DNA from 4 places in the Rhizobium sp. NZLR11 genome. Region 1 is predicted to be linked to each of the others. Evidence: predicted binding sites of a transcription regulator. Region 1 holds the regulator's gene; each other region holds the start of a gene.
What was found. The regulator PhoB, encoded in region 1, activates phosphate uptake and scavenging genes when phosphate is short. The targets are predictions, from matches to a motif close to TGTCATNNANCTGTCAT.
Positions count from the first base shown of each region.

Region 2: phnC (phosphonate ABC transporter ATP-binding protein) is a predicted target of PhoB. The motif match lies at 1,483-1,499, and genes of this name have one in related genera.
Region 3: HJB83_RS12900 (DUF1868 domain-containing protein) is a predicted target of PhoB. The motif match lies at 5,707-5,723, and genes of this name have one in related genera.
Region 4: HJB83_RS12505 (NAD-glutamate dehydrogenase) is a predicted target of PhoB. The motif match lies at 3,884-3,900, and genes of this name have one in related genera.

Region 1 is NZ_JABDWD010000024.1:17,519-25,249, reverse strand. Features, by position in the region: gene HJB83_RS29055 (O-succinylhomoserine sulfhydrylase) at 1-1,069, shown strand, start outside; gene apaG (Co2+/Mg2+ efflux protein ApaG) at 1,335-1,727, shown strand; gene HJB83_RS29045 (Hsp33 family molecular chaperone) at 1,874-2,866, opposite strand; gene argF (ornithine carbamoyltransferase) at 2,955-3,869, opposite strand; gene HJB83_RS29035 (aspartate aminotransferase family protein) at 3,907-5,106, opposite strand; gene HJB83_RS29030 (GcrA family cell cycle regulator) at 5,530-6,063, shown strand; gene phoB (phosphate regulon transcriptional regulator PhoB) at 6,241-6,924, opposite strand; gene phoU (phosphate signaling complex protein PhoU) at 7,057-7,731, opposite strand, start outside.
Region 2 is NZ_JABDWD010000020.1:64,188-71,918, forward strand. Features, by position in the region: gene phnD (phosphonate ABC transporter substrate-binding protein) at 1-484, opposite strand, end outside; gene phnC (phosphonate ABC transporter ATP-binding protein) at 571-1,416, opposite strand; gene HJB83_RS27105 (DapH/DapD/GlmU-related protein) at 1,545-2,162, opposite strand; gene phnL (phosphonate C-P lyase system protein PhnL) at 2,159-2,866, opposite strand; gene phnK (phosphonate C-P lyase system protein PhnK) at 2,947-3,723, opposite strand; gene HJB83_RS27120 (alpha-D-ribose 1-methylphosphonate 5-phosphate C-P-lyase PhnJ) at 3,720-4,595, opposite strand; gene HJB83_RS27125 (carbon-phosphorus lyase complex subunit PhnI) at 4,592-5,698, opposite strand; gene phnH (phosphonate C-P lyase system protein PhnH) at 5,703-6,311, opposite strand; gene phnG (phosphonate C-P lyase system protein PhnG) at 6,311-6,787, opposite strand; gene phnF (phosphonate metabolism transcriptional regulator PhnF) at 6,894-7,631, shown strand; gene HJB83_RS27145 (2,3-bisphosphoglycerate-dependent phosphoglycerate mutase) at 7,676-7,731, opposite strand, start outside.
Region 3 is NZ_JABDWD010000006.1:181,638-189,368, reverse strand. Features, by position in the region: gene HJB83_RS12940 (DUF3309 family protein) at 1-14, shown strand, start outside; gene HJB83_RS12935 (YMGG-like glycine zipper-containing protein) at 42-296, shown strand; gene HJB83_RS12930 (beta-ketoacyl-ACP reductase) at 492-1,217, opposite strand; gene HJB83_RS12925 (acetyl-CoA C-acetyltransferase) at 1,289-2,470, opposite strand; gene phaR (polyhydroxyalkanoate synthesis repressor PhaR) at 2,709-3,281, shown strand; gene HJB83_RS12915 (hypothetical protein) at 3,276-3,683, opposite strand; gene rpmF (50S ribosomal protein L32) at 3,933-4,118, opposite strand; gene HJB83_RS12905 (glutathione S-transferase family protein) at 4,273-4,920, opposite strand; gene HJB83_RS12900 (DUF1868 domain-containing protein) at 4,934-5,656, opposite strand; gene HJB83_RS12895 (transglycosylase domain-containing protein) at 5,856-6,593, opposite strand; gene HJB83_RS12890 (polyprenyl synthetase family protein) at 6,729-7,643, shown strand; gene hisC (histidinol-phosphate transaminase) at 7,653-7,731, opposite strand, start outside.
Region 4 is NZ_JABDWD010000006.1:90,783-98,513, forward strand. Features, by position in the region: gene HJB83_RS12505 (NAD-glutamate dehydrogenase) at 1-3,678, opposite strand, end outside; gene pdxY (pyridoxal kinase PdxY) at 3,954-4,829, shown strand; gene HJB83_RS12515 (carbonic anhydrase) at 4,901-5,542, shown strand; gene HJB83_RS12520 (GGDEF domain-containing protein) at 5,652-7,271, shown strand; gene HJB83_RS12525 (lytic transglycosylase domain-containing protein) at 7,323-7,731, opposite strand, start outside.

The DNA.
Region 1 (7,731 bases):
GGAGGCGGCCGAAGCCCGCTTCAAGGGCGAGACGGAAGGCTACATCTACGCCCGCTACGGCAGCCCGACCAACGACATGTTCGAAAAGCGGATGTGCATGCTCGAAGGCGCGGAAGACGCCCGCGCCACCGCCTCCGGCATGGCGGCCGTCACCGCGGCGGTGCTCTGCCAGGTCAAATCAGGCGACCATATCGTCGCGGCGCGCGCGCTGTTCGGTTCCTGCCGCTGGGTTGTCGAGACATTGGCGCCGAAATACGGCATCGAGTGCACGCTGGTCGACGGCCGGGATCTTGCAAATTGGGAAAAGGCAATCCGGCCGAACACCAAGGTGTTCTTCCTGGAAAGCCCGACCAACCCGACGCTCGAAGTGGTCGATATCTCAGGTGTTGCCAAGCTCGCCAACCAGATCGGCGCCAAGGTTATCGTCGACAACGTCTTCGCCACGCCGCTTTTCCAGAAGCCGTTGGAGCTCGGCGCCCATATCGTCGTCTATTCCGCCACCAAACATATTGACGGCCAGGGCCGCTGCCTCGGCGGCGTGGTGCTGGCCGACAAGGACTGGATCGACGAGAATCTGCACGACTACTTCCGCCACACCGGCCCGGCCATGTCGCCGTTCAACGCCTGGACGCTGCTGAAGGGCATCGAGACGCTGCCGCTGCGCGTGAAGCAGCAGACTGAGAATGCGGCGAAGATCGCCGATTTTCTGGCCGAGCAAAGCAAGGTCGCCAAGGTGATCTATCCCGGCCGCAAGGACCATCCGCAGGCCGATATCATCGCCAAGCAGATGACCGGCGGCTCGACCCTCGTCGCCTTCGAGCTGAAGGGCGGCAAGGAAGCCGCCTTCGCGCTGCAGAACGCGCTCGATATCATCAAGATTTCCAACAATCTCGGCGACAGCAAGAGCCTGATCACCCATCCGGCAACCACCACCCACAAGAACCTGTCGGAGGAGGCGCGCGCCGAACTCGGCATTTCCCCGGGTACGGTCCGCCTTTCGGCCGGCATCGAGGATACCGACGACCTGATCGAGGATTTCGCCAAGGCGCTTGCCAAGGTCTCGGCCTGATCCAGGGATATTGGCGGCCGGACCTCGCTTGGGGTTCGGCTCGCCAGACCTCACCGGCGTTCGGCTCGCCGGACCTCAGCAGGTTGAGGCCGGGGGAACAAGCTCGGTCGCGCCGGCGTTCGGAAGTGGAATTGACACCGACAATTAGGCTTAACGATCGAAACACTTCGATCACGACCGTTTTAGTGACGATCAACGTTCCGTTTCTTGACGGGCAGGGCCTCTTATAAGATACGGGTAACATATCTTGACTAAGGTGCAAGGCATGTATCGCGCCCTCACAAAAGATATCGAAGTCGTCGTCGAACCATTCTATCTGGAGGAGCAATCCGATCCGGACGACGATCGCTATGTCTGGGGCTATCGGATTGTCATCAGCAACAATTCCGGCATCGCCGTTCGCCTGGTCAATCGCTATTGGAATATCACCGACCAGAATGGACAGGTGGACGAGGTCACCGGTCCGGGCGTCGTCGGCGAACAGCCGCGGCTCAGCCCCGGCGACACCTACGAATATTCCTCCGGCTGCCCACTCGACACCCCCTCCGGGCTGATGTTCGGCCATTACCAGATGGAAACGGACGAAGGCGACACCTTCGATGTCGACATTCCCGCCTTCTCGCTGGATTCACCGGGGTTGTTGCGCGTGCTCAACTGACAGGCCGGCCCGAAATCATTTTGCCCGCTTGATAGATTGCCGACACCGGCCCCTCATCCGCCTGCCGGCATCGACCGGGGTCGAGACCGGTGGCTCGACCCCGGCAAGGGTTAGGGTGAGGGGCAGATATCAGGGGCCAACCGAGCCTATTCGGCCGGCTGAAGTTCGACCGGCTCGAAGCGATAGGTGGTCGAGCAGAATTCGCAGGTGACAGCGATCTCGCCATCTTCCTGGCTGGCCTCGATCTCCTCGGCAGAGAAGCCCTTCAGCACGCCCTTGATCTTGTCACGCGAACAGCTGCAGCGATCGAAGACGGCGCGCGGTTCGTAGACGCGCACGCCGCGCTCGTGGAACAGGCGGAACAGCAGCCGCTCGGTGCCAACCAGCGGATCGGTGAGTTCATCCGCATCGATGGTCTCGACCAGCGAACGCGCTTCGGCCCAGGAATCGTCCTCGCTATGCGGGCGGCTGCCGGTGTCGCCGTCGCCGCCGTGGAGATCCGGTTGACGCATGCGCTCCGGCGCTTCCGGCAGGAACTGGGCGACAAGGCCACCTGCCCGCCAGCGATGGCGTGGCTGGCCTTCATCGTCGCGATCGAAGAGTTCGGCCGCGGCCAGACGCACGCGCGTCGGGATCTGCTCCGACTGGCGGAAGTAGACGCCGGCAATGTCCTCGAGCGTGGTGCCGTCGAGCGCGACAATACCTTGGTAGGGCTGGCCGAACTTGCCCTGGTCGATGGTGAAGGCAAGCACGCCGTGGCCGAGCAATTGCTCCGGCTCGGTTTCGCCAGCTTCAATGGCCTTGTCGAGCAGCGCCTGGTCGAAACGGGCATAGGCACGGACATTTTCCGGCGTCGAAAAATCGGCAACGAGAAGATCGACCGGGCCGTCGCCCTTGGTCTGCACGGTGAACTTGCCGTCAAACTTCAGCGAGGTGCCGAGCAGCACCGTCAGCACGACGACTTCGGCGAGCAGCCGGGCGACAGGGGCCGGATAATGATGGCGCTCGAGGATCGCGTCGAGCATCGGGCCGAGCTGGACGGCGCGGCCGCGCACATCCAGCCCGTCCACCTGAAAGGGGACGACATGGTCATCGCCGGCGAAATCGAACTGGCCGAGGGCGGCTGCAGCTTCTGCCATGGATTCACTCCTAGTTTTCAAGCGAAAGGACAGGGTGCTCTTCGCTCGCGCGGCCACGCGTTTTTCGCACGCGGCGTCCGATTATGGTTCAGATCGCGCCCAGGCACCAAGCAAGAATCGACTTCTGCGCATGAAGACGGTTTTCCGCTTCATCGAAGACCACGGATTGCGGACCATCGATCACGTCGTCCGTCACTTCCTCACCGCGATGAGCGGGCAGGCAATGCATGAACAATGCATCATTGCCGGCCTTCGCCATCAAGGCCGCGTTGACCTGGTAAGGCTGAAAGACATTGTGACCCCGGGCCCGATGTTCCTGATTCATGGAGACCCAGGTATCGGTCACCACGCAATCGACGCCTTCGACCGCACGGTCGGCATCATGGCAGAGCATGATTTCGGCGCCCTCATTGCGGGCCCAGTTCAGATAGTGATCCTTAGGCTCCGAGCCAAGGGGCACCGCCATGTTCATGCGATAGCCGAAGCGGGCGGCGCCTTCGACCAGCGAATGCAGCACATTGTTGCCGTCGCCGGTCCAGGCGATGGTCTTTCCCTTGATCGGGCCGCGATGCTCTTCGAAGGTCATGATATCGGCCATGATCTGGCAGGGATGGGTGTCATCCGTCAGCGCGTTGATCACAGGCACGGTCGCATGTTCGGCAAGCTCCACCAGGCGCGAATGCTCGGTAGTGCGGATCATGATCGCATCGACATAACGCGACAGAACCTTGGCGGTGTCGCCGATCGTCTCGGCGCGGCCGAGCTGCATCTCGGTGCCGGACAGGAACAGCGTTTCGCCGCCGAGCTGGCGCATGCCGACATCGAAGGAGACGCGGGTGCGCGTCGACGGCTTCTCGAAGATCATCGCCAGCATCTTGCCGGCGAGCGGCTTGTCGCCCGTGCCGGCCTTGAAGGCCTGCTTGCGGGCGAGCGCATCGTTCATGATGGTTCTGAGATCGGCTGAGGTGACCGCGGAAAGATCGAGGAAATGTTTGGGAGCCATGTTCTTACCTGTGCTGCGCCCGAAGGCGGCAATCTCTTCAAGCCGTTTTCTTGACCTTCGCGGCGCGAATGCTCTCGGCGGCGCGCTCGATGCGGTCAAGGCCCTCTCGGGCTTCCTCGGCGGTGACGACGAGGGGCGGAAGAAGGCGGATGACGTTATCGCCGGCGGGTATGCCGAGCAGATGGGCGGCGCGGATCGCCTGCAGCAATTCGGCCGAGGGAATAGCAGCCTTGATGCCGAGCAACAGCCCCTCGCCTCTGATATCCTCGATCACATCGGGATAGCGATCCTTCAGCGAGGCGAGGCCCTGGCGGAAGACGAGTGCTACGTCGCGCACCTGCTGGAGGAAGCCATCGGCGAGGATGATGTCGAGCACGGCGCTGCCGACGGCCATGGCGAGCGGATTGCCGCCATAGGTCGAGCCATGCGTGCCGGCCTTCATGCCGGAGGCGGCCTCTGAAGTAGCAAGGCAGGCGCCGAGCGGGAAACCACCGCCGATGCCCTTGGCAACCGCCATGATGTCGGGCGTGACGCCCGACCATTCATGGGCAAAGAACCTGCCGGTGCGGCCAACGCCGGTCTGGACCTCGTCGAGGATCAACAGCAGGCCGTTTTCGTCGCAAATCTGGCGAAGCGCCTTCATGAATTCGGGGGTGGCAGGACGCACGCCGCCCTCGCCCTGCACCGGCTCGATGAGGATTGCCGCCGTCGCATCGGTGATCGCGGCGCGGACCGCTTCGATGTCGCCGAACGCCACCTGATCGAAACCCGGCGCCTTGGGGCCGAAGCCTTCGAGATATTTCTCCTGGCCACCGGCGGCGATTGTCGCGAGCGTCCGCCCATGGAAGGCGCCCTCGAAGGTGATGATATGGAAGCGCTCGGGATGGCCGTTGGAAAACTGATAACGGCGCGCCGTCTTGATCGCGCATTCGAGCGCTTCAGCACCCGAATTGGTGAAGAACACCTTGTCGGCGAAGGTGGCGTCGGTCAGCCGTTTGGCCAAACGCTCCTGGCCGGGGATCTCATAGATGTTGGAGAGGTGCCAGACCTTGTCGGCCTGCTCCTTCAGCGCGCCGACCACATGCGGATTGCCGTGGCCGACCGAGGTGACGGCAACACCGGCGCCGAAATCGAGATAACGTTCGCCGCTTTCGGTGATCAGCCACACGCCCTCGCCTCGCTCGAACCGCAGCGGGGCACGAGAGTAGGTGTCATAAAGCGGCGCGGCTTCAGCCATGGCGCGGTCTCCCGATCAGAGTTATCAAGCAACGGACTCCGGCTAAGAAAACCAGGCCCGAAAAATTAAAAATGCCGCCTTGCGGCGGCCAGCGGTACTATTTCCTTTTCGCGCTGCAATGTCAACAAAACTGCGCCCTTAGCGCATGCAGCAAGGTTGTACAGCGGTGTTTTCGACCTTCAACAGGCTTTATTGCAGAAATGACACGCTGGGGCAGCAAGTTGGGGAAAACTCCGAATTCGATTCATCCGGATTCATGCGACTCTTGTCACGGAGTCACGCTCACACTAGGTTAAAGTTCAATTACTAGACTGCATGCGGCGGAACTAGTCACCAAAATTGATCAAGCGTTTCTTGTTTCGGAGCTTCCGAGGCAACGGTGAGGGATTCTGCCATCACCAACGCAGAAGGTGGAGACAGGGCATGAACTGGACAGACGAGCGGGTCGAGAAACTCAAGAAGCTTTGGGCCGAAGGACTGAGCGCCAGCCAGATCGCGGCGCAACTTGGCGGTGTCAGCAGAAACGCTGTAATCGGCAAGGTGCACCGCCTGAGCCTTCCGGGCCGCGCCAAGGCCGGCGGCACGGCCGCCACGGCCCGAACGCCGAAACGCAATACATCGGCGCCGCGCGCGCCGAACTTCGCCTCTCGGATCACCACCCGCACCGTTACCCGCCAGCAGGGCGCAACGATGCTGAAGGAAGAGATCGAGATCGAAACGGTCGAGGAAATGGAATACGTGCCGAAAGGCAACGTGGTCGTGCCGATCTCCCGCCGCCTCGGCCTGACGGAACTGACCGAACGCACTTGCAAGTGGCCGGTCGGCGATCCGCTGAAGGATGACTTCCACTTCTGCGGCTGCGAGTCCCCCGACAATTCACCCTATTGCGGCTATCACCAGAAACTCGCCTACCAGCCCGTCAACGAACGCCGCCGGGCGGCAGCGCGGGCGAGCTGAACGGGTGACATTGTCGACATGCAAAAACGGGCTGGAAGGCCCGTTTTTTTATGTGAGTACGTTGGGTGTGGCTGCCCCTCATCCGCCTGCCGGCACCGACCGGGGTCGAGACGAGTGGCTCGACCCCGGTCGGGTTAGGGTGAGGGGCAGAGCTTGCTCGACTTTATCGGAAACCCCTCAGGCTTCCATCGAATAGCCGGCGCCGCGGACGGTGCGGATGACGTCTTGCATGTTGGAGAAGTTCAGCGCCTTGCGCAGGCGGCCGACATGGACGTCGACGGTGCGTTCGTCGACATAGATATCGTGGCCCCAGACGCCGTCGAGAAGCTGCGAGCGGGAGAAGACCCGGCTCGGCGACGACATCAGGAATTCCAGCAGGCGGAATTCGGTGGGGCCGAGGCGGACTTCGCGGCTTTTGCGATGGACGCGATGGGTTTCGCGGTCGAGTTCGATATCGCCGCATTTCAGCACCGTCGACAGCACCTCGGGACGGGCGCGGCGTAGCATCGCCTTGACGCGGGCAACGAGCTCCGGGGTCGAGAACGGCTTGACGACGTAATCGTCGGCCCCGGTCGACAGTCCGCGGACGCGCTCGCTCTCTTCGCCGCGCGCCGTCAGCATGATGATCGGCAGACGTTCGGTTTCCGGCCGCATGCGCAGGCGCCGGCAGAGTTCGATGCCGGAGACGCCGGGCAGCATCCAATCGAGGATGAGCAGGTCGGGCGTGCGCTCCTGAAGCCTGATTTCGGCTTCGTCGCCACGAAGGATAGTATCGACCTCGAAGCCTTCCGCTTCGAGATTGTAGCGAAGAAGCACGCTCAAGGCTTCCTCGTCTTCAACAACTGCAACTCTCGGGATCATGCCTGTCGGTCTCCTCGCGCATGTTCCTTAAACCGGGGTGATTTAAGCAATGCATCCTGCGCAAATTCAGAAAGGTGGCTGCGACCTCTTTGCGCGCCCGGATGGGCGCGCACGCAACGGCTAGTATGGGCTTTATTCCGTGACCGCGCCGACGGTGTTGGCGCTGTCGTCTTTCGGACGGTCACCTTCCGGCTGTGCGCCGGTCGCCATGTAGTAGATCGTCTCGGCGATGTTGGTGGCGTGGTCGCCGATGCGCTCGATGTTCTTGGCGCAGAAGAGCAGATGCGTGCAGCTGGTGATGTTGCGCGGATCTTCCATCATGTAGGTCAGCAGCTCGCGGAACAGCGAGGTGTACATCGCGTCGATCTCGTTGTCGCGTTCACGGATCGCATTGGCCTTGTCGGCGGAGCGCGTCGTGTAGACGTCGAGCACTTCCTTGAGCTGGACGAGCGCCAGCTCGGACAGATGCTCGAGACCGCGGGCGAGCTTGCGCGGAACGCCGGTGCTCTGCACGGCGATGACGCGCTTGGCGGTGTTCTTGCCGAGGTCGCCGACGCGTTCGAGATCGGCGGCGATGCGGATCGAACCCATGATTTCGCGCAGGTCCGAGGCCATCGGTTGACGGCGGGCGATGGTAACGATCGCCTTGTCGCCGATTTCTCGCTCGGCGTGATCGAGGATCACATCGTCGGAGATGACCTTCTGCGCCAGCGCGGTATCGCCGTTGACGAGCGCCCGGACGGCCTCGCTGACCATCTGCTCGGCCAGGCCGCCCATTTCGGAAATCCGCCTGGACAGGAACTTCAG
Region 2 (7,731 bases), on a different contig from region 1:
CCGTGTCCTTGGGGATCTGCGTCAGCGGCACGAGATAGCCGGAGGTGGAATCCGGATCGGCGTAGCCGAGCTTCTTGCCCTTGGCGTCCTTGATATTCTTAATGCCGGAGGACTTCAGGGCGAGACCGACCGAGTAGTAACCCGTCGAGCCGTCCTTCTGCTGCGTCGTCAGGATCGGCGTAACAGCTTTCTCGTCCTTGATGTAAATGGCTGCATAGCCGGAAGCGCCGAGTTCGGCGAAGTCGAGCGTGCCGCCGAGCAGGCCCTGGATAACGCCGTCATAGTCGGCGGCGGGGAACAGCGACACCTTCTCGAAGCCGAATTCCTGCTTCAGGTGGTCGGCAAGGCAGGCATAGTTGCGCAGGCGGTCGGTTTCGTTTTCGCCGCCGAGAATGCCGATGCGGAATTCCTTGAGATCTGCCGCGTTGGCGGCGCCGACGAGCGCGAAGAGCGCCGTTGCCGCAAAGAGTGCTTTCTTCAACATGTGTCTCTCCTATTGACCGGTGCCCCCGGTCTTCCGTTACGAAGAAGTGTGCCCTTGACGCGGGCGCTCGATCGCGGCCGGCTCGCTCAGAGACCGGCCAGCGCCAGCGGTTGGGCGCCGGCGGATTGATTGTCTGCCCGCTCGGGAGCGATATTGATGGACGTCGAGGTCATCGTTTCGTCGATGCCGGCGCCATCCTTGTCCGTCCCGTAGATTGCCTTCACTGCCTCGGCGGTCAGTTCCGAAGCCTTGCCGTCGAAGACGACGCGGCCGCCGGCCATGCCGACGATGCGCTCACAATAGTTGCGGGCGGTGTCGAGCGTGTGAAGGTTGGTGATGACGGTGATGCCCTCGCGCTCGTTTATATCGCGCAGCGCATCCATGACGATCTTGGCATTCAGCGGATCGAGCGAGGCGATCGGCTCGTCGGCAAGAACCATCTTCGGGTTTTGCATCAGCGCCCGTGCAATCGCTACGCGCTGCTGCTGGCCGCCGGAAAGCGTGCCGGATGCCTGCAACGCCGTCTGCTCGATGCCGAGGCGTTCGAGCGCAGCGATGGCATGTACACGTTCCTCGCGGGTGAAGATGTTGAGCAGGCTCAGAAGCGTCGAGCGGTGGTTGAGGCGGCCGAGCATGACATTGGTCAGAACGTCGAGGCGCGGCACCAGGTTGAACTGCTGGAAGATCATCGCGCAATCGCGCTGCCAGTTGCGCAACGCCCGGCCGCGAAGCCCGGAGACCTCGACGCCGGCGAAATGAATGGAGCCGGAGCTCGGTTCCTGCAGCCGGTTGATCATGCGCAAGAGCGTCGACTTGCCGGCGCCGGATCGGCCGATGATGCCGACCATCTGGCCCTGAGGAATGTCGAGCGTGACGGAATCGACGGCGAGCTTTTTTCCGAAACGACGTGTGACATTCTTCAGCTCGAACATCATGCTTTCCCTTTGCACTCCAGGCCTTGGTCAGCATCGCATTAGTCCCGCTTGATGAACCTCCCATGTCATATTTGTGTAAGTCCTGTCACATATCCCCGCGCTTGTTGCGCATCTATATCGGCGGTTTAACCACCGTAGCGGAACAGGAAATCTTCCGCGCTCAGGTTGCGGAAATCCTGCAGCGCCTGGCGCAGCCGGTCGTGCTCCCAATCCCACCAGGAAAGCCTGTCCATCCGTTCACCGATCTCTCTTGGAAAGCGTTCGCGGATTGGTTTGGCCGGCACGCCGCCGACGATCGCGTAGGGAGCGACATCCTTCGATACCACCGCACCGGCGCCGATCACCGCGCCGTTGCCGACGGTGACGCCGGGCAGGATGGTCGCCCCATGGCCGATCCAGACATCGTTGCCGATCGTCACGCGGTTTGCCCGCCGCCAGGCGAAGAAATCGGTTTCCATGTCGCCGTCCGGCCAGTAGTCGGCGGCACGATAGGTGAAATGATGCAGCGTCGCCCGCCAGGTCGGATGATTGGTGGCGTTGATGCGCACGGCGGCGGCAATATTGACGAACTTGCCGATCGTTGCGCACCAGACTGAGCCATCCTGCATGATGTAGGAATAGTCGCCGAACGTGGCCTCGCTGATGCGGCAGCGCTCGGAGACCTCCGTATAGCGACCGAAGGTGGAATCGCTGACGGATGCCGTCTCATGCACATAGGGCTCGATGCCAAGCTTGCGGCTCATGCGGCGATCTTTCCAGGCGAGAACAGCTGGACGTCGAGGATGCGGTCGGCGACCGCCTCGCGCACTTCCTCGTCGTGGAAAATGCCGAGAAGCGCGACACCCGCCTTCTTCTTCTCCTCGATCATGCCGACGACGACGGCACGGTTTTTGGCATCGAGCGAGGCTGTGGGTTCGTCGAGAAGCAGGATCGTGTGCTCGGTGATGAAGCCGCGGGCGATGTTGACGCGCTGCTGCTCGCCGCCGGAGAAGGTGGCGGGTGGAAGTTGCCAGAGCGCTTCCGGCAGGTTGAGCCTGGCAAGCAGGGCGCCCGCCTTTTCCCGTGCCGTGGCGGCGTCTTCGCCGCGCGCCACAAGCGGTTCGGCAACCACATCGACCGCCGCGACGCGCGGTACTGTGCGCAGGAACTGGCTGACATAGCCGAGCGTGTGGCGCCGCACGTTGAGCACGGTGCGCGGATCGGCGGCGGCGAGCTCGACGATGCGCTGATCGTGGCGTATGAGGATCTGGCCAGTGTCGACGGCATAATTGCCGTAGATCATCTTGAGCAGCGAGCTCTTGCCGACGCCCGATGGGCCGCCGAGCACGACGCATTCGCCTGAGGCGACCGAGAAGGCGACATTGGAAACGACGGGCAGCCTGATGCCGTCGCGCAGGTGCATGGTGAAGCTTTTCGAGACTTCGGAAACGACGAGGGGCGTTGGCATGATGTCTTCTTTCCTGGTTTCGGATTTACAGCGCCGGCCCCTGAAAAGACGCGCAAGGACGCTGTAAAATCTTGAATTGCTCAGACCTGCAGGATCGAGGAGACGAGCAGTTGCGTGTAGGGTTCGCGCGGGTCGTCGAGCACCCGGTCGGTGAGCCCGTGTTCGATTACGTAGCCGTCCTTCATCACCATCATCCGGTGTGAGAGCAGGCGGGCGACGGCGAGATCGTGGGTGACGATGATCGCCGACAGGCCGAGATCGTTAACAAGGCCGCGCACCAGATCGAGCAGGCGTGCCTGCACCGAGACGTCGAGGCCGCCCGTGGGTTCGTCCATGAAGACGAGGCGCGGGCCGGTGACGAGGTTGCGGGCGATCTGCAGGCGCTGGCGCATGCCGCCGGAAAAGGCGCGCGGCTGGTCGTCGATGCGGTCGGCGTCGATCTCGACGCGCTCCAGCCAATCGATCGCCGAAGCGCGGATCGTGCCATAGTGCCGGTCGCCGATCGCCATCAGCCGTTCGCCGACATTGGCGCCGGCGGAGACGGTCATGCGCAGGCCGTCGGCCGGATTCTGGTGCACGAAGCCCCAGTCGGTGCGCATCAGGAAACGCCGCTCGGCCTCGTTCATGCGGTAGAGGTCGCGGTAGCTGCCGTCGCGCATGTGGTATTCGACGCTGCCAGTGCTCGGCAGCAGCCGGGTGGAGAGGCAGTTCAGCAGTGTCGTCTTGCCGGAGCCGGACTCGCCGACGATGGCGAGCACTTCGCCCGGCCAGAGATCGAAGGAGACGTCGCGGCAGCCGATCCGGTTGCCGTAAAATTTCGAAACGTCATGGACTTTGAGAAGCGGGATATCGCTCATTCTGCAGCCTCCCGGGCCAACATCTCGCCGGCATGCCCATGGGCGCGGCGGTCTTCGCAGTGATCGGTGTCGGAGCAGACGAACATGCGCCCGCCCTTGTCGTCGAGAACCACCTCGTCCAGATAGACATCCTCGGCACCGCAAAGGGCGCAGGGCTTGTCGAAGCGCTGGATGTCGAAGGGATAGTCATCGAAATCCAGGCTGACGACGTCGGTATAGGGCGGAACCGCATAGATGCGCTTCTCGCGTCCCGCGCCGAAAAGCTGCAGCGCGTCCGACATATGCATCTTCGGATTGTCGAATTTCGGCGTCGGCGACGGGTCCATGACGTAACGGCCGTGTACCTTCACCGGATAGGCATAGGTCTTGGAGATGCGGCCGTTATGGGCGATATCCTCGTAGAGCTTCACATGCATCAGGCCGTATTCCTCGAGAGCATGCATCTTGCGCGTCTCGGTCTCGCGCGGTTCGAGGAAACGCAGCGGCTCGGGGATAGGCACCTGGTAAACGAGCACCTGGCCGGGCCCGAGCTTCTCTTCCGGAATGCGGTGGCGCGTCTGGATGATCGTCGCCTCGCCTGTGCGCGTCGTCACCGCGACATTGGCGACCTTCTGGAAAAAAGCGCGGATGGAAACGGCGTTGGTCGTGTCGTCGGCACCCTGGTCGATGACCTTCAGCACGTCATCCGGTCCGATGATCGAGGCCGTCACCTGCACGCCACCGGTGCCCCAGCCGTAAGGCATCGGCATTTCGCGCGAAGCGAAAGGCACCTGATAGCCGGGAATGGCGATCGCTTTCAGGATGGCGCGGCGGATCATCCTTTTGGTCTGTTCGTCGAGATAGGCGAAGTTGTAGCTGGCCAGATCGCTCATTCGGCGGCCTCCTTCATGTCTTCGCCAGCGTTGCGGGCGGCTTCGAATTCGCGACGCATGCGGCGGACGAGATCGAGTTCGGCCTGGAAGTCCACATAATGCGGAAGCTTCAGGTGCTCGACGAAGCCGGTCGCCTGGACGTTGTCGGAGTGCGAGATGACGAATTCCTCGTCCTGTGCCGGGGCGGTGATATCCTCGCCGAGCTCTTCGGCACGAAGCGCCCTGTCGACCAGCGACATCGCCATCGCCTTGCGCTCGCTCTGGCCGAAGACCAGGCCGTAGCCGCGGGTAAATTGCGGGGGTGCCTTCGCCGAACCCTTGAACTGGTTGACCATTTGGCACTCGGTGATCTGGATCGTGCCCAGCGAGACGGCAAAACCGAGTTCCGGCACGTCGAATTCCACCTCGACCTCGCCGATACGGATCTCGCCGGTGAAGGGGTGGTTGCGGCCGTAGCCGCGCTGGGTGGAATAACCGAGCGCCAGCAGAAAACCTTCGTCGCCGCGGGCGAGCGCCTGCAGGCGCAGATCGCGGGTCATCGGAAATTCCATCGGCTCGCGGGTCAGGTCGCCGATCTCGTGATCCTCAGGCATGTCGCCGTCGGCCTCGATCAGCCCCTCCTCGCCGAGGATCTCGGAGACGCGCATGACGCGGCCGGTCTCGGCTGTGCGCTGGGCAGGCGTCTCGACCGCCTCGTCGGAAAGCAGCGACGGATCGAGCAGCCGGTGGGTATAATCGAAGGTGGGCCCAAGAAGCTGGCCGCCCGGCAGATCCTTGTAGGTCGCCGAGATGCGGCGTTCGATCGTCATATCAGCCGTGTCAAGCGGCTTGGAATAGCCGAAACGCGGCAGCGTCGTGCGGTAGGCGCGCAGCAGGAAGATCGCCTCGATCATATCGCCGCGCGACTGGCGGACGGCAAGCGCTGCGAGTGTGCGGTCGAAAAGCGAGGCCTCGGCCATCACCCGGTCGACGGCGAGCGCCATCTGCGCCACGATCTGTTCGATGCCGATCGCCGGCAACGAACGGTCGCCGCGGCGGCGGTCGGCCAGCAGGCGGTGGGCATTGGCGATGGCGGCCTCGCCACCCTTGACGGCAACATACATGAGCTCAGATCTCCGTTGCTGTGATCTTGGTGGTGCGCGGCAGGCAGAGGAAACGCTCGGCCGACGTCAGCACGATGTCGATGCCGCGCGGGAAGAGCGCGCGGTTCTCGGTCCAGAGCCGCAGGAAGGTCTCCGGCAGCCCGACAGGCGCGATTTCCGTCACAGTCTGGATACCGGGCCCCATCAGCGCCAGCCTGCGTCCACCCTCGAGATCGGCGAGCTCGATGACAACAGTCGTCGAGCGGTCGGGATATTCCTGCGTGCCCGATGCAAACAGGCCGAAGGAGCAAAGCGCGGTGCCGGCCTCCGTGAAGGCGAAGCGGGCCTCAGCCTTTTCACCGGTCAGCGGCGCGCCGGTGTGGAAGCCGAGCCACTCCGGCGCGGCCGATTTCGCCAGTCCCTGGGACAGCCAGACAGGCGTGTCGTGGTCGCAAAGCGTCAGCGCGATCGTGCCGGCGCCAATACCGAACGGCACAGGCGGCGCGACATCGGGCCGGACGGTGTGGATCGTGCCGGGGCGAGCCATGCCGTCCATCAGCATCTTGAAGACGCTCTGGGCGTGGAAGACCGGGTCGGCAAAGCCACCTGTGAGGGCTTCTGTCTTCAGTCCCATCAGTTGTCTCCCCGCACCATGGTGAAGAAATCGACGCGGGTCGCTGCCGTCTCGTCCGCCTTGCGGCGTTCGGCATCGGCGATCCGTTCGGCGACGGGCAAAAGCAGTGCCTGTTCGACAAAATCCTTCGTCGCCTCCTCCTGCCAGAGCGCGTCGAAGATCGCCGCCAGCCGGGCCTTCTCACGGTCGGTGCCCAGCGCCTGGGCATGGCCGATCGCCCCGGAGACGAGCCGGACCGTGGCCCGGGTCACTGTGACCTCGCCAAGATTGAAGGGAGCGCCGCCGCCGCCGATGCGGCCGCGGACCATCACCAACCCGGTCTCCGGTCCGCGCACCGGATGTGCCGCGGGCTTTTCCGGCAACGCGTTCCAGACCGCCGAGAGTTCGCTCAGTTCCGCGCGCGCCAGCAGGTCGGCGGCGCGTTTGCGCCCGGATGCCGTCTGTGGCGTTGCGCCTGTCCTATCCGCTGATATCATTGTCGCTTCCTCAAATGTCTATTGATATAGACAACCATACAAGATATACCTACGCTTAAATCGATGTGGTGACAAGCGTGACATCGGACGTGGGAACGGGGGCGGAATGCCAGGATTAAAGCAGGTGCAAAGGCAGACCGGCGTGGCGCTCTGGCGCCAGATCGCCGATCGGATCCGCGAAGCGATCAGCAGCGGTACCTATGACGAGACCGGAATGGTGCCGCCGGAGACGGTCCTGGCGCTGCAATTCGGCGTCAACCGGCATACGGTGCGGAGCGCTTTGGCGGCCTTGGCGCAGGAAGGGATCGTCCGTGCGGTACAAGGTCGCGGCACGCTGATCGAGCGCAAGGAGCGGCTGAATTTCCCGATTGCCCGGCGCACGCGATTTACCGCCGGCATCGGCGATCAGGCGCGCGAGATGCGCGGCCTTCTGCTCGACGAGGTGAAGGAGGAGGCCAGCGCCGAGGTCGCCCGCTGGCTGAATATCAAGCCAGGGGGGCAGGTGATCCGGCTGGAAACATTGCGCCATGCCGACAGGCGGCCGGTTTCAAAGGCGACGAGCTGGTTTCCTGCCGGGCGTTTTGCCGGGATCGGCGAGGCCTACCGCAAGCACGAATCGATCACCAAGGCTTTCGCCGAGCTCGGCCTGTCGGACTATGTCCGTGCAACGACCGAGGTGACGGCCGCCCATGCGAATGCAGCCGATATGGCCGACCTCGAACTCACCCCCGGCGCGATCCTGCTGATCGCAAAGGCGATGAACACTGATCTCGATGGCGTGCCGGTGCAATATTCGATCAGCCGGTTCGCAGCCGACCGGGTGCAGTTCACCATCGAGAATTGAGACATGAGGTGCCAGCCGACTCCGGCTGGCACGGACGACAGAATTCAGTGTGCGCCGGACATATCGCCGAGCACTTCCTTCGACGCGACGGTGGAATCCG
Region 3 (7,731 bases), on a different contig from region 1:
TGGGCCGCGTCTAAAGGCCAACAAACCTGGGGAGTTACGACATGATGAAGAAGATTGTTCTTATTGGTGCGCTCGTTGGCGCTCTGGCATCCTGCACAGCGACCGAGCAAGGTACCGCGATCGGCGCCGGCACCGGTGCGGTCATCGGCGGTGTTGTCACCAACAGCTGGGGTGGTGCTGCGGTCGGCGCCGTTGCCGGCGGTCTGACCGGCGCTCTCATCGGCCACTCGGTCGAACGCCGCGGCTACTGCGTCTATCGCGACCGTTACGGCCGCCGCTACGAGGCCCGTTGCTGATCGGCAAAAAGCATATCGGACTCCCAACGGGCGCTTCGGCGCCCGTTTTTCTTTGCTGCTCGCGCGGGCATGGGGCATGAAATAAGCAAGAGCGCATCCGACGGGACGCGCTCTTGCTTCAATCCACCGCTGATCTACTCGGAAAGTCACGCATGTCGTAATCGCAAACGACAATACAGTTTTGCGAGATGTACTTTAGGCGAAGAACTGCCCGCCATTGGCCGTCAGCGTCGAACCTGTGATGAAGCCGGCATCGTCGGAGGCGAGGAAGGTGACGCATCGCGCGATCTCTTCCGGCTCGCCGAGACGGCCGACGGGGATCTGCGGGATGATGCGTTCGTTCAGCACCTTTTCCGGCACGGCAAGCACCATTTCCGTTCCGATATAACCGGGACAGATGGCGTTGACGGTGATGTTCTTGGCCGCGCCTTCCTGGGCCAGCGCCTTGGTGAAGCCAAGATCGCCCGCCTTGGCTGCCGAATAATTCACCTGACCCATCTGGCCTTTCTGGCCGTTGATCGAGGAGATGTTGACGATCCGGCCGAAGCTGCGGTCGCGCATGCCGGTCCAGACCTGATGCGTCATGTTGAACAGACCGGTGAGGTTGGTATTGATCACCTCGTGCCATTGCTGCGGCGTCATCTTGTGGAACATCGCGTCACGGGTAATGCCGGCATTGTTGACGAGGATTTCGACCGGCCCGATCTCGCTTTCGATCCTGGCAATCCCCTCGCCGCAAGCGAGGTAATCCGAAACATCCCATTTGAACACCGGGACGCCGGTAACGTCATGGAAGGCTTTGGCCTTCTCGTCGTTGCCGGCATAATTGGCAGCAACCCTGTATCCGGCATTTTTCAACGCCATGGATATGGCCGCGCCGATTCCACGCGTACCCCCGGTGACCACAGCCACTCTGCTCATGTTCCGCTCCCTTTTTGTTTTTGCCCCGCCTTGTGGCGAGATTTTCAATCAATGACGGATCGTATGCTACTTTAAAGCGCTTCGAAGCACATGGCGACGCCCATGCCGCCGCCGATGCAAAGAGTTGCAAGGCCCTTCTTGGCGCCGCGGCGCTTCATTTCGAACAACAGCGTATTGAGAACGCGCGCGCCGGAAGCGCCGATCGGATGGCCGATGGCGATCGCCCCGCCGTTGACGTTGACGATCGCAGGATCCCATCCGAGATCCTTGGTGACGGCGCAGGCTTGCGCTGCAAAAGCCTCATTGGCCTCGACGAGATCGAGATCGCCGACCGACCAGCCGGCCTTTTCGAGCGCCTTGCGGGAAGCCGGGATCGGGCCAGTGCCCATGATCTGCGGATCGACGCCCGCCGTTGCCCAGGAAACGATGCGGGCGAGCGGCTGGATGCCGCGCCGGACCGCCTCCGCTTCGCTCATCAGCACCGCTGCGGCCGCACCGTCATTGAGGCCGGACGCATTCGCGGCCGTAACGGTGCCCTCCTTATCGAAGGCCGGGCGCAGCTTGCCCATCGCCTCCAGCGTAGCGCCGTGGCGGATATATTCGTCGGCATCGACCGTAACGTCGCCCTTACGCGTCTGGATGATGTAGGGGATGATCTCGTCGGCAAAGCGGCCGGCCTTCTGCGCCGCCTCCGCCTTGTTCTGCGAGGCGACGGCGAACCGATCCTGCTCGTCGCGCGAAAGCTGCCACTGACGCGCGACATTTTCGGCGGTGATCCCCATGTGGTAGCCATGGAAGGCATCGGTCAGGCCGTCCTTGATCATCGTGTCGATCATCTTCGCGTCGCCCATCTTGACGCCGCCGCGCAAATGCATGGCATGCGGCGCCATCGACATGGATTCCTGGCCGCCGGCAACGATGATCTTGGCGTCGCCGTTGGCGATCTGTTGCATGCCGAGCGCGACGGCGCGCAGACCCGAACCGCAGAGCTGATTGACGCCCCAGGCCGTCGCTTCATTCGGAATTCCGGCCTTAATCGCCGCCTGGCGAGCCGGGTTCTGGCCCTCCCCGGCAGCGAGAACCTGGCCGAGGATCACCTCATCCACTTCGCCGGCATCGACGCCGGCGCGCGCGAGCGCACCCTTGATGACGGCCGCCCCGAGCTCATGCGCGGGAACCGTTGCGAAAGCGCCGTTGAACGAGCCGACTGCTGTTCGACCTGCGCTGGCGATGACGATGGATGAATTGCTCATGGGGACGCTCCTCGTTTTCGTCTCACTTACATAAGAGGAAACTGGCAAAGCTTGGAGCGCAAGTCAAACGCGAAGACCGGCTGCGGTCATTTTTCGGCAGAGCCTGCGAAAGCCCGATTCATCTGCTCTGTTAAAGGTTTGCCGCATCGCACAAAGAGATTGTCACCGGCCTTCTTTTGCGTTTACAGTCTGAAGTGGAGGAATATCCATAATTCAGACGGGGGTCCAGGAGACTGATATGGCGAAGCATGAGGGTCAGATCGTAATCAAGAAATACGCCAATCGCCGGCTATACAATACGGGCACCAGCACTTACGTCACGCTGGAAGACCTGGCGGAGATGGTGAAGAAGGGCGAAGATTTTACCGTCCAGGATGCAAAAAGCGGAGATGACATCACCCATTCGGTGCTGACCCAGATCATCTTCGAACAGGAATCGAAGACCGGCAACACCTTGCTCCCGATCTCCTTCCTGCGCCAGCTCATCACCTATTACGGCGACCAGATGCAGATGGTCGTGCCGAGCTTTCTCGAACATTCGATGCGCGCCTTCGCCGAACAGCAGTCTCAGATGCGCGAGCAGGTGAACCGCGCCTTGGGCGAAACACCTCTCGGCAAGAACCTGCAACTGCCGATGCAGATGGTCGAGGACCAGGTTCGCCGCAACACCGAGCTGTTTCAGCAGGCCATGCAGATGTTCTCGCCCTTCATGACGCCACCCGCCAAGGAAAGCCGCAAGGCCGAGGCTAAGGATATCGATGAGCTGAAGGAACAGCTCCGCGCCCTTCAGAACAAGCTCGACAACCTATAAGCCGATAGAAACATCTCGCCCGGCGCTCCGGATCGAGACGGCAAAGCCGCCGATCACATCGATCAAAGCGATCGTCATCAAAATGAAGAATACCTGCGTCGCAGCGTCCCGGACGAGTAGAAACTCGACCAGGAAGGCGATGAAAACCAGCATCGACAGCATGTGGTTGATAAGGTTGCCAGGCCCGGTTCTGGTTGCCTTCAGGATTTCGAAGAACAGCACGACAAGCGCTATGACGATAATGAGATCGCCGAGCGCCATGCTCCATATCGCGCCCGAGATCATCGACAGCACGATGATATCATGCTGCAGGGCAGGAATGCCGCCATCGCCCATCAGGCCCAGCATCGCCAGATTGTAGAGAATAAACGGGATAATCATCAGAGGCATGGCGGCGATCATCGGCAATCTCCCAGCGCAATATGCTTTGCGCAAATCAGATTCGATTTTCGCAAAGCATATTGCGTCGATTCAAAGTGCTACAGCGTCCTTTGCGCGCCTGAAAAGACGCACGGCGCTGTAGCGGGCTGGAAGAATACTGCCGCAAACCGCTGCCACACTGCAAGTCATTGCAAATATCATATCGCCGAAAAGCAAAAGGCCGGCTTGAGGCCGGCCTTGCAACTTCGATCGGACAAGCCGGATCGGAAATTATGCGCTTTCCTTCGGCGTCAGAACCTGGCGGCCGCGATACATGCCGGTCTTCAGGTCGATATGGTGCGGGCGGCGCAGTTCGCCGGAGTTCTTGTCTTCGACGTAGGTCGGAGCCTTAAGGGCGTCTGCCGAACGGCGCATACCGCGCTTAGACGGGCTTGTTTTTCTCTTCGGTACAGCCATTTCTCTTACTCCACTTGCGGGCAAAACATTCCCACGGCCACACCGGCGGCCGAAACGGACATGTCGCGATTTCGGAATTTCGCGCGCTTATACATGCAAGGGGTGGCCTTGACCAGTCCCCATGCGTATTTTTTGCGAAGCCGATGATTCCGTATCAGACTTCGTCTTCCGGCACGATCCAAGCCTCGGCGCGGGCTGCCTCTTCCCATTTGCGCCAGGCCGGATGCGCCTTCATGGTCGCCATATAGGCCAGCGTGTCGTCCCCGCTGACCAGGTCATAGATCTCGAACCGGTTGACGACAGGCGCAAACATCGCATCCGCGGCCCCGAACGCGCCGAAGAGAAACGGCCCGCCGGATTGCTGTAACAGATCCCGCCAGATCGTCTCGATGCGGCTGATGTCGGCCTCGACCCCATCCGGCAGCGCGATCCTGGCCTTCGGCCGGCGGATATTCATCGGGCAGGCGCCGCGCAGAGCCCGGAAGCTTGAGAGCATTTCCATCGAAACCGAACGGGCGAGCGCCCGCTGGGCGCGATCCGCGGGCAGAAGACCGGCGTCCGGATAAAGCTCGGCGGCATATTCGATGATCGCCAGCGATTCCCAGACCTTCAATGCGCCATGCTGCAGAAGCGGCACGCGCCCGGTCGGAGAGACCGCCTTGATATTCGGATTGCCGCCCGCGTCGTCGAAAGGGATCAGCACCTCCTCGAAATCGATGCCGACGCCCGTCAGCGCCATCCAGGGTCGGAACGACCAGGAGGAATAATTCTTGTTGGCGATGTAGAGCGTCGGTCTAGTCATGAGCCTCTCCCGTTCAGGCGTCGAAATCGAAAATCAGCAATTCGTGGAAATGGTTCATGTCTTCGAACACGCAGAATGCCGGCGGTGCCAGTTCTAAAACAGGGGCCTTGCGGCGGATATCGTCGGCGACCTCGTCGAGCATTGCCTGCCAGCGCGGCAAGGCTTCATCCTCCAGCCGTTCGATCGCATAGGCGAATGTCACGTGGAACTTGTAGTCCTCCTGGTTCGGCTGGCGGTAGCCCAGAAGATCAGCAAACGCGTTGCGCCAGGCGCGCATGACCTTGCGGTCGTTCTCCGTCACCCCGTCGACGAGCAGGCCCGACGGGCGAGCTTCGACGATCGCCACCTTGAAGGGCTCGGCCATCGAAAAACCCTCAAGCCGCGCCGCCAGCAGTTCCGTCATGTCGTCTATCGGCGTCTCGAGAGGGAGATCGCCCGGCCAGCAATCCTGCCGGCGCCTGGTCTCGATGATCCCTTCGAACAGCGTCATGTGAAGGCTGGAGATCGGCGTGAACAGGAACTGTGGAGCTTCGGGCATCGCCAGATATCTCTCACGCGCCTCGATCAACGCCGCCTGCGTCTGCGAGCCCTTGTCGAGATGGCAGACGATGGTATTGCCGGCTTCCGGCAGAAAACCGCCGACCTTGCGATAGCGGCTGCCGAGGTGCGCAGGCGGGTTCGGATTGTGTGTCTTCGAGTAACAGAGAAGCTCTTGCGAAAGCGTCGTAATGGTCATGGGCGACTCAGGGGCTCCAGTTGGACTGCATTCGCCCATATGGCAGAACCAAGAATGTCAGATGACGTTTGGTCCTTCTCCTGCATAATTCCTTAAAGCGTGATCGATTCAAGGACAAACTTATGCAGCAATTCAAGGCTTTAAAGCGCCCTTGTACGCGTCTGAAGGACGCGCGGCGCTGTAACCATAAGCTCCGATCTCACCTATAGATGCACTTGATGTAATCGCCCGAGCCCTGTGCGCGCCTCTCGTTCACGCCGGCAAGCCGACGAAGGCCTCGTCCTGGTTTGCCGGCATTGCGGTCGATCGGGTTCGGCAATGAAACGGCAAGCAGCGATGCCTGGCGTCGCGTCAGTTTCGACGCCGGCACCTTGAAATGATGCTGGGCCGCAGCCTCGATGCCGTAAATGCCGGGACCCCATTCGGCGATGTTCAGATAGATTTCCATCAGCCGCCGTTTCGACAGGACGAAATCCGTGGAGACAGCGAGCGGAAGCTCCATCGCCTTGCGCACGAAGGAGCGGCCGTTCCAGAGAAAGAGGTTCTTAGCCGTCTGCATCGGGATGGTGCTGCCGCCGCGCGTCGCCTGACCTTTCAGCGTATCCTCGACCAGCATCCGCATTTCCGCCCAGTCGACGCCGCCGTGAAAGCAATATTGCCCGTCCTCTGACATCATCACCGACTGCACCAGAGCCGGGGCGACGTCATCAAGCGACACCCATTGCCTGTCGTAACCGCGCAGCAGCACGAGATCGCGCAGCATCAACGTCGAGACCGGGTGAATGAACGGCAGCAGATAGAAAAAGATCAGGGCATAGGGAAGGATCAGCACGATCAGCACGGAAAGAACAATGCGTTTCAATAGACGCCGGTCTCCGAACCATTGCCGACGAGCCGGCATGTCGACGCTGTCCTCTCTCTCCGGCGCTATATCCAATGTTCCCCAGTCCGATTTCGCCCCTGTCGTTGTCATAGCGCCTGTACGGAGCTTATGCCAGAGTGCGTGGCAAATCTTGCTGCGCCATCGACAATTCCGTTGCAAGCCCCGGGGCGCTCATGCCAAACAGCGCCCATGGACGCGAACCGGGACACTTTCGAGACGAGGCTGAAGAACAACGCCCGCGAGATCGAGGCGCTGCTCGACGCATTGCTGTCACCGAGCCCTCTCTCCGATGAAATCGTCAGACCTGAGACGCTGCGCGACGCCATGCATTATGCCGTGCTGAACGGTGGCAAGCGACTGCGCCCGTTCCTCGTCGTCGAAAGTGCCGCCCTTCTCGGCGGTGACGCCGCGGCGGCGCTTCGCGTCGGCGCTGCACTCGAATGCGTTCACTGCTATTCGCTCGTGCATGACGACCTGCCGGCCATGGATGATGATGATCTCCGCCGCGGCAAACCGACGGTACACAAAAAATTCGACGTAGCCACCGCGATCCTCGCAGGCGACAGCCTGCTGACCTACGCCTTCGACATTATCGCCACGCCGGAAACAGCCCTTCCCGAAACGAGCAAGGCATCGCTGGTGCTGGCTCTTGCTCGCGCCGCCGGTCTCGGCGGCATGGCCGGTGGCCAGGCGCTCGATCTCGCGGCAGAAAGACAAGCGCCTGACGAGGCCGGCATCATCCGCCTGCAGGCGATGAAAACAGGCGCGCTGATCCGCTTTGCCTGCGAAGCCGGCGCCCTCATCTCGGCCAGCCCGCCGGACGATCGCCGCCGCCTGCGCGCCTTCGGCGAAAAGATCGGACTTGCATTCCAACTGGCTGACGACATCCTCGACCTGACCTCGGACACTGCAACCATGGGCAAGGCGACCGGCAAAGATGCAGCCCGCGGCAAGGGAACGCTTGTAGCGCTACGCGGCATGGAATGGGCCGAAGCCCAACTCCATCAGCATGTCCGCGATGCCGAGACACTGCTTGCCCCCTACGGCGCCCGCGCCTCGACCCTCATCGCCACCGCGCATTTCATCGCCGACCGGAAGAGCTGAATCGTCGGATCACGCCGACAATATTTCCTTGAAAGCCGAAACCAGGCGCGCGCATTCCTCATCCGTGCCGATGCTGATGCGCAGAAAC
Region 4 (7,731 bases), on a different contig from region 1:
CACGCTCATGAAACGGCCGAGTTCGAGACCGTTTGCCGTGCCCTTGCGTTCCGTCAGCGAGATCGCCAGCGACTGCAGGTAGTTGTTGCGTAGCACCAGGATCGCCACTTCGCTGGTCATCGAGGACAGAAGCTGGTCGCGTTTTGCCCGCGTCATGCGCCCGTTATGCATGGCGGCTGCCAGCGCGATCTTGATGTTGACCTCGACGTCCGAGGTGTTGACGCCGGCCGAGTTGTCGATGGCGTCGGAATTGCAGCGCCCGCCCTTGAGACCATAGGCGATGCGGCCCTTCTGGGTGACACCGAGGTTTGCGCCCTCGCCGATCACCTTGGCGCGCACTTCGGCCGCCGTGACGCGGATCGGGTCGTTGGCGCGGTCGCCAACTTCGGCGTCGGTTTCGGGCGCCGCTTTCACATAGGTGCCGATGCCGCCGAACCAGAGCAGGTCGACCGGGCTCTTCAAGATCGCCGTGATGATTTCGAAGGGCGTCGCCACGGCCTTGTCGAGGCCGATCGCGGCAACCGCTTCCGGGGTCAGAGTGACCGATTTCGCCGCGCGGGAGATGATCATCGCACCTTTGGAGAGCACGGTTTTGTCGAAATCCTGCCAGCTTGACCGCGGCAGGTCGAAGAGACGCTGGCGCTCGGCCAGCGTCTTTTCCATATCGGGATCGGGATCGATGATGATGTCGCGGTGGTCGAAGGCGGATATGAGGCGGATCTTCGGAGAGAGCAGCATGCCATTGCCGAAGACGTCGCCGGACATGTCGCCGACGCCGGCAACGGTGAAGGGCGTCGTCTGGATGTCGATGTCCATTTCGCGGAAATGGCGCTTGACGGTTTCCCAGGCGCCGCGGGCAGTGATGCCCATCTTCTTGTGGTCGTAACCGGCCGAGCCGCCGGAGGCGAAGGCATCGTCCAGCCAGAAGCCGGCTTCTTGGGCCAGCGCATTGGCGGTATCGGAGAAGGTTGCGGTGCCCTTGTCGGCGGCGACGACGAAATAGGGATCGTCACCATCGAGCCGAACGGTGTCCTTCGGCGGCACAATCTCGGCGCTCGATATATTATCGGTGATCGACAGCAGCGTGCGGATATAGGTCTTGTAAGCCTCGCGGCCGGCATTGAAGATCTCGTCGCGGCTGCCGCCGATGGGGAGCTTCTTCGGATAGAAGCCGCCCTTGGCGCCGACCGGCACGATGACCGCGTTCTTCACCTGCTGGGCCTTGACGAGGCCGAGCACCTCGGTGCGATAATCCTCGGCACGATCCGACCAGCGCAGGCCACCGCGCGCCACCTTGCCAAAGCGCAGGTGCACGCCTTCGACTTCGACGCCATAGACGAACATTTCGCGGAAGGGTTTCGGCTGCGGCAGGCCGTCGACCAGGTGCGGATCAAGCTTGAAGGCCAGCATCGACTTTGGGGAGCCGTCTGGATTCTTCTGGAAATAATTGGTGCGAAGCGTCGCATCGACGATATTGACGTAACGGCGCAGGATACGGTCGTCGTCAAGACTCGGCACGTCGGTAAGCTCGGCCTCGATCGCCTGGTGCAGGTCGGCAAGCTTCTTGAGGCGGGCCTTCTCGGAAAGCGTGGTATCGAGCGTGTCGTGGAACAGCCGGAAGATGGCGGCGGCGACAGCAGGATATTTGTCGAGCGTGGTTGCGATGTAATCCTGCGAATAGGCAATGCCGGCCTGGCGGAGATAACGTGCATAGGCGCGCAGCACGTTCGTCTCGCGCGCTGAAAGCCCGGCCGAAAGGATCAGCCGATTGAAGCTGTCATTGTCGATCGTGCCGGCGAAGGCGGCGACGAAGGCTTCTTCGAGGGCAGCGCCGTAGCGCTGCAGGTCTATGTCGCCGCCATTGCGGGCCTCGAGCTCCATATCGTGCAGCACGACGAGTTTCGTTTCTCCATCGGCGGCCGGCACCCCAATGTCGAAGGTGCGTTCGCTGACGACATTGAAGCCGAGATTTTCCAGAAGCGGTACGCGGCGCGACAGCGCCAGCTGGCCGCCGGCGTGGAAGATTTTCAGCGAGAGGATGCGGCCCCGTTCTTCCGGACGATGGTAGAACTGGATGCGAAGCGGCTCGCCAGCGGCGCAGGCGCCGATATCGGCGAGGTCGGCAACGGTTTCCTCCGGAGTGAAGGAATCCTGGAAGGCCTGGTCGACCGATATCTTCGGCGCCTTGGCCCCGGCCAGCGCCTCGAAACGGTCGTCCCAACGAGCGGTGATTTCGCGGATCACCTGCTCGAGCTTTGCCTGCGGAATACGCGGCGTCTTGCCGCCGGAGCGGCCGATGATGAAATGCACGCGCGCCACGCCGCCTTCCGGGAAAGCCGGATAATAGGCGGAGACACGACCGTCATAGACAGTCTTCAGATAGGTGCCGATCCGCTCGCGGACGATCGAGTCGTATTCCTCGCGCGGCACGTAGATGATCACCGAGACGAAGCGGTCGAAATGGTCGATGCGCGGCAGGACGCGCACGCGCGGACGGTCGGCCAAGTCATTGATCTGTTCGGCAAAATTTGCAAGCAACGTGGTGTCGATCTGGAAAAGGTCGTCGCGCGGATAAGATTCCAGCGTGTTGTCGAGCATGCGGCCGGAATGGCTCATCGGGTCGAAGCCGAAATGCTCCTTCACCTTTTCGATCTTGGAACGCAGCAGCGGGATTTCAGAGGCGAGCGACGTATAGGCCGTCGAAGTGAAGAGCCCGACGATGCGCAGTTCGCCGGTGACGTTGCCCGCAGCGTCGAAACGTTTGACGCCGACATAATCCATATAGGCCCGGCGATGGACGATCGATTTCACATTTGCCTTGGTGACGATGAGGAAATCGGGGCCGTCGAGGAAGGCCAGGATCTCAGGCGTCGTCGTCACGGCGTCCTTGCCGGTGCGCAACACCAGCACATCCGGGTTGGAGAGCATGCCGAGGCCAGCACCCTTGTCGCGTTCGACCCTGGCATCGGAACCTTTGCCGGAATAGACATATTCACGCATCCCGAGGAAAGTGAAATTCTCATCGCGCAGCCATGTCAGGAAGGCGATTGCCTCATCGCGATCAGCCTTCTTCCGGGTGGTGCCGTTGGCTGAGAGCTCGGCGATCACCCCGTCGATCTTGGAAAGCATCGGCTTCCAGTCGGACACCGACAGGCGGACCTGCTCGAGCACGGTTTCGACACGTTTGACGAGATCTGCGGCCTGGGCGAAGTTGAGCGGCGCAATGTGGAGCTGGATATGGCTGACGCGGTTGGCCGGGTCGCTCGGATGATCGGCGGAATAAATCGCCGGCGCCTTACCCTTTTCCATGATCAGGATGGGATGCACGGCCATGAACAGGTCGCGATAGGTGCTCGTCACTTCACCCATGACCGATTCAAACAGAAAAGGCATGTTCCGGTCGGTGACCGATAGCACCGAAACGGCAATGCCATCTGGCGTCACATCGGCAATGGTGTCGATGCCGACACGAGGCGCCTTGCCATTCCAGGCGGCAAGTTCCTTTGCCGAATGCACGGCGGAGAGCGCCAGCATCTCAGGCGTATAGAGTTCGAGATCGTCATTGCTGGCCCGGCCGAAGAGTATTTCCGGATCGAGATGCGCCTCGCCCGTCGCCTTGGCGATCTTGCGTGCGCTTTCGATCTGCTTTTCCCGTTTCGGATTGTTTCTGGCAGCCATGGATCGCCTCCCGCAATGGACTGATTTTCTGCAAGCTAACAGAAGATTCTTCGAAAAAATCTCTAAAATGGAGGCCCGAACGATTGTCTTGATGCTTTTTTGACCCTCAAAATAGGAAATGAAGAGGGATTTTTTCGCTTTCCTGGCCAAAACGAACGGGGAAGCCTCTTTTTAGTTTTCGTTTCGCCTACATTTCCATGCCCACGTGAAGAATGGTTGACAGCGCGCCGTCAAAAAGATCATCAAAACGCGATCATCATTCGGACCTCGGTATCATGTCGGAAAATGCAGCGGGCGCAGTCATTGTCATCTCCAGTCATGTGGTGCGCGGTTCGGTCGGCAACCGGGCGGCGGTCTTTGCACTGGAGACGCTCGGTCATCCTGTCTGGGCGCTGCCGACCATCGTGCTTCCCTGGCATCCCGGCCACGGCCGCTCGACGCGGCTGACATTTGCGGAAGCGGATTTCGACGCGGCGATCGACGATCTAATCCGCGCGCCCTGGATCGGCGAAGTCAGGGCGGTGCTTTCGGGCTATTTCGGCAATGCCGCCCAGGCGCGTTCCGTCGCCCGGCTGATCGCTGCGCTCCGGCAAGATAATCAGGAACTGCTTTATGTCTGCGATCCCGTCATGGGCGATCTCGGCGGCCTCTACGTGCCGGAAGCGACCGCAGAGGCTATTCGCGATCATCTCATCCCGCTCGCCTCGCTGGCGACGCCGAACCGCTACGAACTCGCATGGCTTTCGGGGGCAGCGCTTGAAGACAATAGCGCGATCATGGAGGCGGCGCTGGCGCTCGGACCATCGCGCATGCTCGTCACCTCGGCCGTGCCGATGATGGCGGGCGGTACCGGCAATCTCTATCTTTCCGGCCGTCACGCGCTTCTTGCCGAGCACCGCGTCGTCGAAAATCCGCCGAATGGGCTCGGCGACCTGCTTGCTGCCGTCTTCCTGTCGCGCCTGCTTTCCGGCCTCGAGGACGAAAAAGCGCTTCAGCTTGCCACCGCCAGCGTCTTCGAGGTGCTTGCGCGCGCCGTCAAGCGCGGCAGCAACGAATTGATGTTGGCAAGCGATGCTTCCAGCCTTTCGACGCCGATGGCCATGGTGCAGATGCGCCGGCTCGTGCATCCGGCGCAGCGGCGGAAAAAATGACACATCGGCCAATGCGTTCATTTTGCAGTGCAGCAGTTGATCTTGTCTTCCGCGCGCGCTAATCCAGAAGCATGCAGCGTTTTCCAAATCCTCTTCTGGACGGCTATCGCAACTTTATGAGCGGACGTTATGCCGACGCCCGCGACAGGTATCGGCAGCTTGCCGAAAACGGTCAGAGTCCCCATACGCTGGTCATTGCCTGTTCGGATTCACGTGCGGCACCGGAGCTGATCTTCGATGCCGGCCCGGGCGAGCTCTTCGTCATTCGCAACGTTGCCAACATGGTGCCGCCTTACGAGCCGGACGGTCACTTCCATTCGACGTCGGCCGCGCTCGAATTTGCCGTGCAGGCGCTGAAGGTCTCGGATATCGTCGTGATGGGCCATGGCCGCTGCGGCGGAATCCGTGCAGCGCTCGATCCGAACGCCGAGCCGCTGTCGCCCGGCGATTTCATCGGCCGCTGGATGTCGCTGGTCAAGCCCGCCGCCGAGCAGATCCAGAGCAACGATGTGATGACGGCGGCCGAGCGGCAGACGGCGCTGGAGCGTGTCTCGATCCGCAATTCGATCGACAATCTCAGAAGCTTTCCCGACATCAAGGCGCTCGAGGAAGCAGGAAAAATGCACCTCCATGGCGCATGGTTCGATATCTCCACAGGCGAACTCTGGGTGATGGATGCTGAGACTCGTGACTTCATTCGTCCAGAAATCTAGGGCCAGAAATCTAGGGATCCGCCGCTTTATCAGTTTATTAAGAATTGCTGCTAAGATGCCGTCAATTGGTCGCGCACGACCGACGTTTTGATCACCGTGGCGATTGGCGATGAAGTTCGAAACCATCAAAAGGGTTATCCTGGCCGCCATCATGCTGCCCTTCGTCTTCATGCTCATTGAAGGCGTCGTGGTCATAAGGTCTTCGCTCAGACAATACAGGGATCTCGAAAAGGACAGGCAGTTCGCCGACGTGCTTGCCCGCGGCGGGTCGATCGCCGCCACGGAGATCCTGAGTGAAATTGGCGCCACCCGCCTCTACCTCGCACGTCCCAACAACGCGACTGCCGCCGACATGCAGCGAAGCCGGGTGACGCTCGATCGCGAGCGCTTGGCCTTCTATGCCACACTGCCCTCCCGCGATGCGCTCGACCCAGGGCTGGCCGGCGAATTATCGATTCTCAGCCTTGCCTATAGCCGCATCGTTGCCGCCCGCAACGCCGTCGACCAGGGCCTTTACGCCGGCAGCGATCCCGGTTCTATCTACTGGTATGCAGCTCTCAAGCAGCTTGCCGTCGTCGACACGCTTTCACCACTGATCAGCGATCCGGTGCTGCTTGAGAAATCCAACCAGCTGATGGGTATTCTGCTGACCTATTACGGCGAAAGACTGATTACCGGCGTCGGCACTCGCTACCTCGATCACCGCGTTTCCGCGCGGTTTCCGGTGGAGCTGTTCGTACAGGGCAAGGTCATGCTCGGTGAGGGCATGGACCACATGGTCTTTCATTCCACGGCGCCGATCTTGCGCGACATCGTTGCCTATCTTGCCCGTAGCGACCAGGTGAAGGCGAATGCGATCACCGATGCGATCCTTGCCGGATCGCAGCCGACGCGCGTAGTGCGCGACGTCTGGGCTACTGCGCAGAGCGAACGCATGATCTTCCTGCAGGAGAAGATGGTCGAGGCCGCAAAAGATATTCATGAGACCGGCGAAAACTTGTCGACGCGCGCGCATATACATCTGACGCTGATCCTGGGGCTGTGTGCCGGCCTGTTGCTTCTCGCCACATTGGTGATGACGCTGGCGGCAAGGGGCCTGCGCCTGATCGACCGGCTGACGCGGGATCGCGAGACACTGGTCAGCGAGTTGCGCAACGCCGCCCAGACCGATCTTCTGACTGGCTTGTACAACAGGCGCGGCTTCGAGGTCGCCGCATCGGCGCTTCTGACGCAGGCCGAGCACGGGTCGCGCTGGATCTCCGTCGTCCTCTTCGACCTCGATCATTTCAAGAAGGTCAACGATATCAACGGGCATGATGCCGGCGATGCCGTGCTCCGGCAGGTCGCGGGCGTCGCGCGTCAAAATTTTCGCTCCTTCGATCTGCTGGTGCGCCATGGCGGCGAGGAGTTTTTGGCGCTTCTGCCGGATTCGACGCCTGACGATGCTGCAATCATTGCCGAGCGCGTGCGGCTGGCGATCGAAGCGGCGGAAATATCCTTGGAGAGCGGCGATGTTCTCAAGGTGACGGCGAGTTTCGGATGCGCCGGCCGGGCAAATGAAGCCGCCAACCGGAACTTCGAGGATCTGGTCAAGCGCGCTGACCTGGCGCTCTATGCCGCCAAGGCCTCCGGCCGCAACTGCGTCGTTTCGGGACCGATCGTGCAGGCGCCGGCGAAGGAGGAGCGACGCAAGAAGGCGTCGGGCGGCGGTTTTGATACCCGAACATGAAAAACGCCGCATGTCGCAGCGGCGTTTTCGGGTAACGTTGTCGATGAAGGCCTATTTGCCGTCGATCTGCTGGCCGATATAGGCGATCGCCTGCTGGTAGACGCTGGCGGCGTTCCAGCCTTGGATGGCGACGAAATTCGGCTCTCCGGGCTGATAGCCGGCGCCGGCGCTCCAGCCATGGCCTTTGAGGAAATTCGCAGTCGAGGCCAGGGCATCGGCGCGGGAACCGACCATGTCGACGCGGCCGTCGCCGTCGCCATCGGCGCCGAAGCGTACGACATTGCGCGGCAGAAACTGCGTCTGGCCGATTTCACCGTGGGCAGCACCCTTGGCCTGCGGGCTCAGATAGCCCTCGGAGACGAGCTGGAGCGCGGCATAGAGCTGGTCGGTGAAATAGTCCGAACGACGGCAGTCATAGGCAAGGGTCGAAACAGCCGACAGCGTATGCTGGTTGCCCATA